One region of the Vibrio sp. Vb0667 genome, then DNA from elsewhere that is predicted to be linked to it. Evidence: predicted binding sites of a transcription regulator. Region 1 holds the regulator's gene; each other region holds the start of a gene.
The links. Region 1 encodes MetJ, which represses methionine synthesis genes. Its sites were predicted from a motif close to TTAGACNTNTANANGTCTAA; they were not measured.

Region 1 (4,598 bases):
GTAATTATTTGCCTTACATTTTGACACCTTCTCATTTGCTTCTACATTTAAATGAAGCCAAAGAGGAGGGTTTTGTCATGAAAGGCGATCCAATCATCATTCAACATCTCAATAAAGTGCTCGGTAACGAGCTCGTCGCTATTAATCAGTATTTTCTTCACGCCCGAATGTATAAAGACTGGGGCTTAAAGCACCTAGCAGACAAGGAATATCACGAATCTATCGATGAGATGAAGCATGCCGATCATCTAATTGAGCGTATTTTGTTCCTTGAAGGCCTACCGAACCTACAAGATTTAGGTAAGTTGATGATTGGTGAAGATACCAAGGAAATGCTCGAGTGTGACTTAAAGCTTGAAATGGCGGCTATTCCAGATTTAAAAGATGCGATTGCCTACGCTGAAGACATTCGAGATTATGTGTCTCGAGATCTCTTCCAAGATATTCTTGAAGATGAAGAAGAACATGTTGATTGGCTAGAGACGCAACTTGGCTTGATTGAAATGTCTGGTATTGAGAATTATCTCCAAGCGCAATACGTGGACGAAGAGTAACGATACTTTCTAAGTTTGCATACTCCAATAATAGTAAGAAGAAAGAGCACCTGACTCGAAAATCGGGTGCTTAACCCCGTTATCTGGTCTAATCTCTTTTATTATCGGCTTTTTAAGGATATTGCTCGCAATCTTGCCTATGAAGTTTGATTTCTATCCGATAGAATTTATGCCCCCTTACCTAAAAATAAAAAAGAGAAACGTCCATGTCTGAAGACAACCACCAAGCAGCCACTCCAGAAGAAGAACATCGCCAAAAAGCATTGGATTACCATGCTTATCCAACTCCAGGAAAGATTGCTGTCGAACTGACAAAGCCTGCGGAAACGGCGGGTGATCTTGCCCTTGCATATAGCCCTGGTGTTGCAGAGCCAGTGCGTGAAATCGCACAAAACCCGGATAACGTGTACAAGTACACTGCAAAAGGGAACATGGTTGCTGTTATTTCTAACGGTACCGCTATTCTAGGTCTAGGTAACCTAGGTCCACTTGCATCTAAGCCAGTGATGGAAGGTAAAGCGTTACTGTTTAAGCGTTTTGCAGGTCTTGACTCTATTGATATTGAAGTTAAGCACCGCACGATCGATGAATTTGTTGATACTGTTGCGAGCATTGCAGACACTTTTGGCGGTATCAACCTTGAAGATATTAAAGCACCAGACTGTTTTGAGATTGAAAAGCGTCTGATTGAACGTTGTGATGTACCAGTATTCCACGATGATCAACATGGTACTGCTATTGTAACGGCAGCGGGTATGCTGAATGCAATCGAACTTCAAGGTAAGAAACTTGAAGATTCAACAATTGTTTGTCTTGGCGCTGGCGCTGCCGCTGTAGCGTGTATGGAGCTTCTGATCAAATGCGGCGCAATGCGCGAAAAAATCTACATGCTAGATCGCAAAGGTGTGATTCACACTCGTCGTGATGATCTTAATGAATATAAGCAGCTATTTGCGAACAATACAGATAAGCGCACACTAGAAGACGTGATTGAAGGTGCAGATCTGTTCCTAGGTGTATCTGGTCCAAACCTATTGCCAGCGGAAGCGTTGAAGTTGATGGCAGATAAGCCAATCGTATTCGCATGTTCTAACCCGGATCCTGAAATCAAGCCGGAACTTGCTCACGCAGTTCGTGATGACTTGATCATGGGTACTGGCCGTAGTGATTATCCTAACCAAGTTAACAACGTATTGTGTTTCCCATTCATTTTCCGCGGTGCTCTTGATGTGCGTGCAAGTGAAATCAATGATGAAATGAAACTTGCAGCCGTTGAGGCGATTCGTGAGCTAGCAAAAGAGCCTGTACCTGAAGCCGTATTGAAGGCTGCCGGTGTTGATAAGCTAGAGTTTGGTGCGGACTATATTATTCCAAAACCAATGGATTCACGTTTGCTACCACGTGTTGCAAAAGCGGTTGCTCAGGCGGCGGTTAATTCAGGTGTAGCTCGTATCGAGATGCCTGAAAACTACATGGCAGAGTAATATATCTTTCAGATGTGATACACAAAAAATGGGACGCTATTGCGTCCCATTTTTTATGTCATCCATTTGGCTCGAGGCAAGAGTTATTACCTGAAACCTTTTATCAGGCTTTTTTATTCTTCGTCGAATGACTCAAATTCGATGCCCATTTCCGTCATCAGCGCTTTTACTTCTGTTGGAATATCATCAGGACGGTCTTTACGAAGGTCTTCATCTGTCGGAAGTGGCTGACCTGTGTACGCGTGCAAAAATGCCTCGCATAGCAATTCGCTATTGGTTGCATGGCGTAAGTTATTGATCTGACGGCGAGTACGCTCATCAGTTAGCACCTTTAAAACTTTTAGCGGGATAGAGACGGTAATTTTTTTTACTTGTTCGCTTTTTTTGCCGTGCTCTGCATATGGGCTAATGTATTCGCCATTCCAGTCAGCCATTGCACACCTTCATTTATGTAATCGGTTAAAAATAATTTAGGTGCTGATTTTAGCTGCATTTACCGCCATAAGCAAAGACATATAGACGTCTAGAAGTGTTGACGTCTCATTTTTTGACGAGTAAAGTGAACATAACAGCAAAGGAAGCGTGTTGATCACTTTATGTTACTCATTAGATATAGCGCATTCCTATTTAGAAGTCATTACCCGTGAAAGGATACACCCATGAGCACTCGCAAACCTGCGACCATTGCAGTACGCACTGGTATTGAATCAGACAGCCAATATCATGCTGTCGTTCCACCTATTTATCTTTCCACTAACTATGGTTTTCCTGCTTTTGGTGAAGTGCCCAAGTATGATTACACACGATCTGGTAATCCAAACCGCGGACTGTTGGAAAGTGCGCTATCTGAACTTGAGTCTGGAAAAGGAGCGGTTGTTACTAACTGCGGTACGTCGGCATTAAATTTATGGGTTTCCGCTTTTCTCGGCCCAGATGATCTCATTATTGCTCCTCACGATTGTTATGGTGGTACCTATCGTCTTTTTAATACCCGAGCTAACAAAGGCGATTTTAAGGTTCAGTTTGTCGATCAATCAGACGAACAGGCTTTAGATGCTGCATTGGCACAAAAACCAAAACTCATTTTGCTAGAAACTCCGTCAAACCCTCTGGTTCGCGTAGTGGATATTGCAGCTACTTGTGAAAAAGCGAAACAAATCGGCGCGTTAGTTGCGGTGGACAATACCTTTTTGACACCCGTGTACCAAAAACCTTTAGAGCTAGGTGCGGATTTTGTTATCCACTCCACAACAAAGTACATCAACGGTCATTCGGACGTAATTGGTGGAGTAATCATCACCAACACAGAAGCGCATGCAGAAGAGCTTGCATGGTGGGGTAATTGTATTGGTGCAACGGGCACACCTTTCGATAGTTACATGACACTGCGAGGTATTCGTACGCTTGCTGCTCGTATGAGAGTACATGAAGAGAGCTCACAGCAGGTACTAGCTTACCTACAGAAACAAGCGTTAGTTAAAACTATCTATCATCCAAGCCTGCCGGAACATCCAGGTCACGACATTGCTAAAAAGCAGCAAACGGGCTTTGGCTCTATGTTGAGTTTTGAGTTTGCTGGTTCGTTTGAGCAGTTAAAGGTGTTTGTGAAAGAGCTCCAACTGTTTTCATTAGCAGAGTCATTAGGTGGTGTAGAAAGTTTGATTTGCCACCCAGCATCTATGACGCACCGTGCAATGGGTGAGGAGGCGCTGGCGGAGGCTGGGGTCTCTCATCAACTATTGCGTTTGTCTGTCGGTTTGGAAGATGCACAAGACCTCATCACAGATTTAGAACAAGCGTTCGCTAAAGCTACCCAGTAATAGGAGACGATAACAATGACTGTACAACGTCAGCTGCATAAGTTTGGTGGCAGTAGCTTAGCAAACCCAGAATGCTACTTACGCGTTGTGGGTATTCTCAAGGAGTATTCGACAGAAAATGATCTTGTGGTCGTATCTGCTGCAGGAAAAACCACTAACCGCTTGATTGAGTTTTTGGAAGGGTTAAGTAAAGATGGCCGAATTGCGCATGAAGCGCTTCAAAGCTTGAGACAGTTCCAAACTGAGCTAATAGAAAGCTTGTTGGAGAGTGAAGCAAAAGAAGAGCTGTTAGCTTTATTACATGATGAGTTCAGTACTCTCTCGGAACTGACTGCACCACTCACTAATGCGCAAAAAGCTGCGGTACTGGGACACGGAGAAGTATGGTCTGCTCGCCTATTGGCCGCGTTATTATCTCAACGTTCTATCCCTGCGGTTGCACAAGATGCACGAGCGTTTTTACGTGCAGAAGCGGGAACTCAACCAGAGGTTGATCGCGCTCGTTCATACCCTTTAATTAAAGAGATCCTCGCGCAGCATAACCATAAACGTGTGGTAATTACTGGCTTTATGGCTCAGAACGAGGCAGGAGAAACCATTCTACTTGGTCGTAACGGCTCTGACTATTCTGCAACGGTCATAGGCGCGCTTGCTGAAGTCAGTACTGTCACGATTTGGAGTGATGTTGCTGGTGTCTATAGTGCCGATCCACGTTTGGTGTCTGACGCTTGTTTATTACC
Region 2 (4,598 bases), on a different contig from region 1:
AGTAACTTGACGTTTTCTCATGATTCGCATAGCTAAACGACCAATGTTGCGTCCCAAAGCTAGTTGAACTTTAAAAGGAAGGAGGCTAAGTAAGTACATCACGCTAATGATAATTAACGTTCCCCAGTAACGAGGCAAAAGAAATTCGGCCTTGAATGCAGGCTTTTTGTATTTGTTCATGTAAGTATTGTCAGATGTGCCCATCTATAAGTGATAAAAACAATGATAATGGACTGCACTTTTATCATTGATAACGCTAATAACATAAATTAAAGCGCGCGGATTCTATGGTTCTTCGACACACTACACAATAAGAACTTTGCAGAAATATGTAGGGAATGAAAAAGCAGTAAAGATGAGTCGCCACGTTAACATCTATCGGAGTGATTTATCTACTGCCCTTTCCTAAAGTTTGAAGAAACATAACTTTGTATTTTCAATGCGCTAAATAATGCCTGTTTTTCAATCACATAATGCGACCGTGATGAATACAACAATAAGACGTCATATCAATACTCGCCATTAGCGATTGAATTTGTACTAAAAAGCCGCAGCAATTTTTCTCGCTGCGGCTTCTTATTCACTTAACAAGTAGAGTGGCGTTATTCGTGCCCTACTGTTTTGGATAATAAATTTACGATCAACACACCAGCGATGATAAACCCAATACCAACTAGGGCTGGTAAGTCTAGACGCTGTCCGTAAACAAAGTAACCAACCGTCGCAACCAAAACGATCCCAGCACCACTCCATATGGCATAAACAACCCCGACAGGCATTGTTTGCACTGTGACGGAAAGCAAGAAGAAAGCGATGCCGTAACCAATCAAAACGACTGTGCTCGGCATTACTTTCGTAAATTGCTCTGTTTTGGGAATATAAGAAGTGGCAATCACTTCACATACAATCGCGATCGACAGCGCCAACATTGGTGGCATAGAGATAAGCATTTTGAACATAAGGCATTAACGCTCAACAGAAATGTAACCGACAACATGTCCGGATAATTAGGCCGCGCATTATACCCAACTCATCTCACGATGGAATACCACTAACGATGTTTACACACCATCACTTTCGCTTACTTTTTGATGACCAGGTGAAAGGCTGACGTTTTGGTGCTGACGAGAAATTTCAAAGTAGATATGCATATCAATCGGCTCAGGTGTATTGAGTAGCATCTTACCTACTTCACGTTGGAAATGACCATAATTACCTAGCTCATCCGTTAGTTCTAGGAGCTCGTAAGAGGCTTCATCGGCAAACATTCCATACGCATACTGATAATGACTGATATCCTTGCTCTTATCATAACCCAGCTTTTGAAGAGCTTGATCAATCTCTTCCGGCGTATAAATGTCTTTATCACCAAACGAATGCAGTAGCACGCAAGGAACTTCTTGAGCGATGCTCTGAATCTTTGTCTTTCTCTTGAAAATACCGAACATAATGTCCTCCACTGACGATGTTTCCAAATATGCACATTAATGCAAAATGGTGAGCTGATTGTTTTTAGTATGGCTCATTAATTTGAGACTTCCTTACTACGAAGTCACCTTCACATATTAACGTGATCGCATAATTACCAGCAAATAGTACACACTGCGTTTCAAACCTATCTCATCAGAAACTCTGCTTTAGTCACAATTGTGTGACAACCCCGAGTACGGTTTACCATAATGTAAAGAGTAGATTGAAAAGTCGGATTTCGTATCGACATCTAAACTTAATTAAGTTAGCTTTAGAAGTATAGACGTCTAGATTGACTATGCTTAGGGAGAGAAAGTCGTGCCAATTAGAATTCCAGATCAATTACCAGCTACCGATGTATTAAGGACAGAAAACATCTTCGTGATGAGTGAAACGCGTGCAGCGAGTCAGGAAATACGTCCTTTAAGAGTGCTGATCCTTAATCTGATGCCAAAAAAAATAGAGACTGAAACTCAGTTTCTGCGTCTACTCTCAAACAGCCCACTACAGGTTAACGTCGAATTACTGCGCATTGATAACCGCCCGAGTAAAAATACGCCAACTGAACATTTAGACACGTTTTATCGCCAATTTGAAATGGTGCGAGATAAAAACTTCGATGGCATGATCATTACTGGGGCTCCATTAGGTTTGGTGCAATTTGAAGATGTCATTTATTGGGATCATCTCAAAACCATCATGGAGTGGGCAAAAGATCATGTGACATCTACTCTTTATGTTTGCTGGGCTGCGCAAGCAGGGTTAAAGCTACTCTACGATCTACCTAAAAAAACGCGTAAAGAAAAACTTTCAGGTGTTTATCATCATCAAATCCATCATCAGTTTCACCCTATCTTACGCGGATTTGATGACACGTTTTTGGCTCCTCACTCGCGTTACGCAGATTTTTCGCCTCACTTTCTAGAAGAGCATACTGACTTAGACATTTTAGCGACATCGGATGTCGCAGGTGTGTACTTGGCCACCACAAAAGACAAACGCAATGTCTTTGTCACAGGACACCCTGAGTATGATTCTCACACCTTACATAATGAATATATCCGAGATTTAAGCGAAGGTATGGAGCCCGCTATTCCTGTCAACTATTACCCAAAGAACAACCCAGATAACCCACCAATTGCAAGCTGGAGAAGCCATGGACACCTCCTCTTTTTAAACTGGCTGAACTACTGTGTTTATCAGCAAACACCGTACGACCTCGATCACTTCAGTGAAGATGCTTTCACTAAAGACGATTAGCTTCAAAATAAGCAAACAAAGCACTCATCATTACCGAAATGTAATATGTGAACCAAGCCGCCATATGGCGGCTTTTTCATAACAGTTTGCAAACCTGATCGCATAGTGTTTTTTCCTCAATAGGTTTTTGCTAAGTAATTCATATCATGCAGAAAGATTCAAGGATGTAGGGATAAAGAATGAAAACAGCAAAGCTCGGTGCACTAATATTATTGTCTCAGTTTGCACTCGTGGGTTGCGTGACGGTGAAAGAAGATGGAAGCCCTGTCGTTCAAGCCGATCCTGTGGCAATGGCAGAATCACGTATCGCACTTGGCTTAGGTTATTTAGACGGCGGTAACATGATTCGCGCGCATGATAACTTACAACAAGCCTTAAACCACGCACCTCAATACTATCGCGCGCAATTATCTATGGCTCACTACTACGAAACGGTTGGTGAAGATATTAAAGCCGAACAGATGTATAAACGCTCTCTACGCCAACACACTAAAAACGGAAATGTGCTCAATAACTACGGTACTTTTCTTTGCAAGCGAGGTGACTTCGAAAAAGCCGATCAGATGTTTAATCGAGCCATTGAGCAGCCTTATTACTACCTTATTCCAGCAAGCTATGAGAATGCAGCTTTTTGTGCGCTAAAATCACAAGATAAAGACAAAGCGAGATACTACTTTACTAGAGCTATCGATCATGACCCTCATAGACCAAAATCGATTTTGCAACTCGCTAAAATAGAAATTGATAGCGGTGATTATACTGAAGCTAGAATTCGATTAATGAGATTCAATCAAATGTATGGCGTGAAGAAGCCCTCTTTGCAACTCATGATTCAACTTGAACGTGCAGCAGGCAATGAAGCTCTCGAGAAAAAGTATCAAAAACAATTGGAAAAATTTTCTTAGTACAAAATAGCGATACATAAGGCGCATTAGCTCACAGCCAATACAGCGCTTGACCAAGAATCCAGTGAATTCAGACTCACGGTGATACATTCATCCTGTACATAAACGTCAAATTCGGTACTATTTGAACGGAATAAGTGACCAAGTCACATTATAAAAAGTGCGCACACAACGAAATTTGTACATCATACTGTTTTTAAGATTGATTTCGGCACATTGATAAATACTAAATATTACTGACATGCACCAGAAGGAAGTTGAAGCCGGATGAAACCTGCCTGCACTCTGTTATTACTCACTTTGCTGAGTTCACCTTTTGTCGTCAGTGCACAAGAAAATATTGAGAAAACATTCACATTTGGCATTGTGTCCAATAAAGCCCAAAGCAAAATCAAAAAAGCGACGCCCCTTACTCAATATGTAACTGAAAATATGACTGAATATGGTTACGCAAAAGGGGCGGTAAAGGTATTTAAAAATTATCGTCAGCTCGCGGTTGCGCTTGAAAATGGCACCGTTCAAATTGCAACGGCGACCCCCTTTAATGCGATGACCTTAGAAAAGGAGTCTAATAGCCAAGTTCTTGCTATACGATGGAAAAAAGGCCTGCAAAAATATCATACGGTGTTCTTTACTAATAAAGAGAGTGGCATTGAGTCACTTTCTGACCTGCGCGGAAAAACGCTTGTTTTCGAAAAGCGCACGTCTACCAGCAGCTATTACCTACCTGCGATTACATTGCTGAACCACGGAGAAAAACTGCAATACCTTCCCTCTCCTGATGACAAACCGGCCAAAGACAGTATTGGTTATTTATTCCTTGATGAGCAACTCGCTCAGTCAAATGAAATCAACCTATCTGTATGGGTATATAAACAGAGAGTTGCAGCAGGAGCATTCAGTAACTTCAACTGGAACAATCCCAAAGATTTGCCAGAGAACATGAAAGACAAACTAGCGATT
Region 3 (4,598 bases), on a different contig from region 1:
AAACGCGTGAAAAAGGGCCACTATGGGCGATGCATTTAGCGAATGGTTTGGCCTTTGCGTATGTAAGTATTCAGGTATTTGAGCAATCAAGCTGGCCAGCATCGATAGCGATGGCGCTAATGATATTTTTCCTTGGGGCGTCATTTTCTCAATTGCTACTTACGATAGCTCGCAGCAGATTACAGGCATTTCACCGCATTTTACCAGTTACTGGCATTGTGTCTGGAATGCTATTAGTCATCGCAACGTTGTTTGCTTCTTACCAGTTAAATGAAGCTGCACTGAACGCTGCAACACAGCCAATCTTGCTGTCTTTAGCTATGCTAATTTCTTCAATTATCGTGTGGTGTTGGCATATTTTTACGCATAAGAAACCAGAAAAGGTGCAACTGAGCGTAGCTTTGTTGCTAGCACTCGCGTCGATGACGAGCCTGCAAGGTTTATTCTCTCTCGCGGCTTGACCTCTACTCTAAAGACAAAGTTAGACGGCTTATATCCAAGTGCTTTCTTGATGCTTGGGTATAAGGTGATCACGTTTTAGATCTCACTCACTTTAAATTCGCGTGATTACTACTACGCTTGTTTATATACCTTGTCGAAGAGGAGAGTCGCGATGGATTTAAGCAATGTAGGTAATCTGGACAGCACTATTTTGCTAGGTATCGTCAACGAAAAGCTACGTTTAGAGTGCGACAGTTTTGACGAGTTAGTATCAGTGTATGAGATGGATGTAGAGTCTGTAGTCGGCAAGCTTGATATGCTCGGTTATCAGTACGATCCATTGACTAACCAATTTAAAGCATATCAACGCTAAGCCTTTCATAACCCAAATCTTTTAAGCCACCTTGATTCCGTCAAGGTGGCTTTTACATTGTAGCCTCGCGGTTGCGAAAAAAGCTTGTAAGTAACGCTTTTCTTTCTCTGAGTGACGCGTTGCAGCAAACAAGCGACGCCATAAGCCTTGGCCGAAAGGTTTACTGGTAATAAGACCTTGGCGAGAAAATTCAGAAATCGCCCAATTGGGTAGTGCCGCCACCCCTAATCCAGCAGAGACCATCTGAACTAACATGAGAGTGTTGTCGGCTTGCTTCCATTTCGCAGGTTCTATTCCTGCTGGCTGAAGAAAGTGTTTTACGACGTCTAGCCTTTGTTTTTGAACCGGATAAGAGAGCATGGTTTGATCTGCGAGATCTTGCGGATCAATAATGTCTTTTTCCGCCAATGGGTGGTTGGTTGCGGTAATTAAACGCATTTCAAAGTCGAATAGAGGCTCGTAGTGGACTTCAGATCGAGGTTGGATATCGGAAGTAATAACGAGATCGAGTTCGCCTGCCAATAGAGCTGGGAGTGGTTCAAAGCCAAAACCAGAGGAAAAGTCCAATGTTACGCTAGGCCAAGCAAGTTGGTACTCCCTAAGTGCAGGCATTAGCCATTGGAAGCAAGAGTGACATTCAATGGCCATATGTAATCGGCCATTGACGTCCTCTTTCAAGCTCGCTAAATCATTTTCTGCTCTTGCGAGTTTCGGAAGGATATCTTCTGCAAGACGCAATAGGATTTCTCCCTCTGAAGTGAACTTCACCGGACGAGTCTTTCTCAGGAACAGTTGCCCTCCAATTCGCGCCTCCAAATCTTTGATCTGATGAGACAGTGCCGACTGAGTGAGATGCAAAGCGGTCGCTGTCGCCGTTAGAGAGCCAGTGTCTCGAAGCGAAGTGAGTGTCCGCAAATGTTTTAGCTCTATCATGAATTCCTTTCATCCTTTGTTGCTCGCTATGAACAGAATAGCAATCGTGTAAATAACTTAACGACAAAAAATGGATATGTAAACGTCTAGACGTCTATTTGTTGTTTTTATTTGCGAATCATGTCGCTTCATGATGAATTTTTTTAATAAACAAGTTGAATAAATGGACGTTGTTCTAATATCAGATGAGAGCGATAGTTTAGCCATCCAGACATCTTATTCTTTACCGAGAGATGCTCTGATCCAAACAAATTGAACAAAATTGAGAAAGGAATAGGGACATGGCGACAACGACTCACATATTAGGTTATCCACGCATTGGTGAAAAAAGAGAATTAAAATTCGCTCAGGAGAAATACTGGCGAGGAGAAATTGATCAAGCTGAGCTTAAAAAGGTTGGGGCAGATCTACGCGCCAAAAACTGGCAAACACAAACGGATGCTGGTCTGAGTTTTGCCACCGCTGGCGACTTCGCTTGGTACGATCATGTACTGACGACCACGTTGCTATTAGGTCATGTGCCAAAGCGTCACGCTGATGGTTTCCCTAACCTGGATACGTTGTTTAAAGTGGGTCGCGGTCAATCTCAGGCGGGTTGCAGCTGTGCGGGCGATGCGGCATCGGATATGACCAAATGGTTCAACACAAACTACCATTACATTGTCCCTGAGTTCAGCAAGGACGATACGTTTGAAGTGAGCTGGCCGCAACTGTTTGAAGAAGTCAACGAAGCGCTTCAAGCTGGCCACCAAGTGAAGCCTGTTTTGCTTGGTCCAGTCAGTTACCTTTACTTGGGCAAAGAGGTCGAAGAAGGGTTTGACCGCTTAACCCTGCTACCACGCTTACTTACTGCTTACCAAGCTATTTTGGCAAAGCTAGCAAGTCAAGGTGTTGAGTGGGTTCAGATTGATGAGCCAATTTTGTCTCTGGAGCTAGAAAGCAAATGGGCTGATGCGTTCAAGCTAGCGTACCAAGTGATTCGAAGCGATGTAAAAGTGCTGCTAACGACGTACTTTGACTCTATAAGCGATACGCTAGACAAAATTGTAAAGCTACCAGTGGATGGTTTACATATCGATTTATCTGCCGCGCCTCAGCAGCTTGACGACGTGGTTGCCAAACTACCGGAGGGGTGGGTGCTGTCTGCTGGCGTGGTCAACGGTCGTAACGTGTGGCGTTCGGATTTAAGTGCCCAACTTGAACGTCTACAGCCAGTAAAAGAAAAACTGGGCGACAACCTTTGGGTTGCGAGCTCATGCTCTTTGCTACATAGCCCGGTTGATCTGGAACAGGAAACAGAACTCAGTGAGGAAGTGAAAAGCTGGTTTGCGTTCGCAAAACAAAAAGTAACAGAAGTCGCCTTGCTTGGCCGCGCACTCGATGGTGATCAAGATGCGATTCTCGCTTGTGATACCTACAGCCAGCCAATCAAAGCACGTAAAACGGCAACGCATGTGAATAAGCCACAAGTTCAAGCACGTTTAAACAGTATTACTGCGTCACTTGCCGAGCGCAGCGCACCTTACGCGGAGCGTGCTGCGCATCAAGCTGAAGTATTGGGCTTGCCTCTGTTGCCAACCACGACAATCGGTTCTTTCCCTCAAACGGGTGAAATTCGTGTTCAGCGCAGTGCTTATCGTACAGGTCAATTATCTGAGTCTGAATATATCCAAGCACTTAAAGGACATATTGCTGACGCAGTAAAACGTCAAGAGGCGCTCGACCTAGATGTGCTTGTTCATGGTGAAGCAGAGCGTAACGACATGGTGGAATACTTCGCTGAGAACTTGGCGGGTTTTCAAACGACCAAATTTGGTTGGGTACAGAGTTATGGCTCTCGCTGTGTGAAACCTGCCATTGTAGTTGCTGACATTGAACGTGAAAAACCGATCACGGTTGAATGGTCGACGTACGCCCAGTCGCTAACCAGCAAACAGATGAAAGGCATGTTGACTGGACCAGTTACGATTTTGTGTTGGACGTTCCCACGTGAAGACATCACACGTCAAGAAATTGCGCAGCAACTTGCTTTGGCACTGCGTGATGAGGTGTCTGACCTGCAAGATGCAGGCATCAATATCATTCAAATTGATGAGCCAGCCATTCGAGAAGGTTTACCACTCAAAAAACGCGATCACAAAGCGTACTTAGAATGGGCCGTAAATGCCTTTAAGGTCTCTGCGGCAAGTGCAAAACCAGAAACTCAGATTCACACTCATATGTGTTACAGCGAGTTCAATGAAATCATTGATTCGGTTGCGGCACTCGATGCGGACGTCATTACCATTGAAACATCTCGCTCAAATATGGAGCTGCTGAAAGCATTTGAAGAGTTCAATTACCCGAACGAAATTGGCCCTGGTGTTTATGACATTCACTCACCAAACATTCCTACGGAAGAATGGATTGAAGGTTTAATCAAGAAAGCGGCAGAAAAAATTCCGGCTCAACGTTTGTGGGTAAACCCAGATTGTGGTCTGAAAACACGAAACTGGAAGGAGACAGAAGCCGCATTGGCAAATCTGGTTTCAGCGGCGAAGAAGCTCCGTGCTGAGCTGGCGTAACACATCGTTACAGCAAATAAAAACGGAGACTGTGGTCTCCGTTTTTCTATTCTTAATTGTTAACTTTCGTTTTCAGATTATCCAATAATAGCGAATCATCGTCTCATGCCGAAAGCAACAAAAATTACTGTAGCTACTTCACCTGAGTACAAGTCTGTGCGGAAACCAACTCATCTGCCATCAACTGACCGCGAGAATTACGTACCTTAATACGATACATCAAGCCCATATCAATTTGCTTGCGAACTTCTGGGTTGCTGCAGTAGGTATAGATACTGGTATTCAGT

Region 2: the regulator MetJ is predicted to act here: its motif matches at 1,742-1,761, upstream of metA (homoserine O-acetyltransferase MetA).
Region 3: the regulator MetJ is predicted to act here: its motif matches at 1,826-1,845, upstream of metE (5-methyltetrahydropteroyltriglutamate--homocysteine S-methyltransferase).

The regions. Positions count from the first base shown of each region.
Region 1 is NZ_JAWPOL010000029.1:46,498-51,095, reverse strand. It holds gene bfr (bacterioferritin) at 78-554, shown strand; gene R8269_RS19475 (malic enzyme-like NAD(P)-binding protein) at 761-2,038, shown strand; gene metJ (met regulon transcriptional regulator MetJ) at 2,152-2,472, opposite strand; gene R8269_RS19465 (O-succinylhomoserine (thiol)-lyase) at 2,698-3,858, shown strand; gene R8269_RS19460 (bifunctional aspartate kinase/homoserine dehydrogenase II) at 3,874-4,598, shown strand, end outside.
Region 2 is NZ_JAWPOL010000003.1:86,148-90,745, reverse strand. It holds gene R8269_RS05715 (LpxL/LpxP family Kdo(2)-lipid IV(A) lauroyl/palmitoleoyl acyltransferase) at 1-180, opposite strand, end outside; gene R8269_RS05710 (DMT family transporter) at 603-938, opposite strand; gene R8269_RS05705 (DUF6559 family protein) at 1,062-1,448, opposite strand; gene metA (homoserine O-acetyltransferase MetA) at 1,789-2,730, shown strand; gene pilW (type IV pilus biogenesis/stability protein PilW) at 2,910-3,635, shown strand; gene R8269_RS05690 (phosphate/phosphite/phosphonate ABC transporter substrate-binding protein) at 3,903-4,598, shown strand, end outside.
Region 3 is NZ_JAWPOL010000019.1:46,974-51,571, forward strand. It holds gene R8269_RS16380 (hypothetical protein) at 1-461, shown strand, start outside; gene R8269_RS16385 (DUF4250 domain-containing protein) at 614-814, shown strand; gene metR (HTH-type transcriptional regulator MetR) at 836-1,747, opposite strand; gene metE (5-methyltetrahydropteroyltriglutamate--homocysteine S-methyltransferase) at 2,029-4,311, shown strand; gene R8269_RS16400 (GspS/AspS pilotin family protein) at 4,445-4,598, opposite strand, start outside.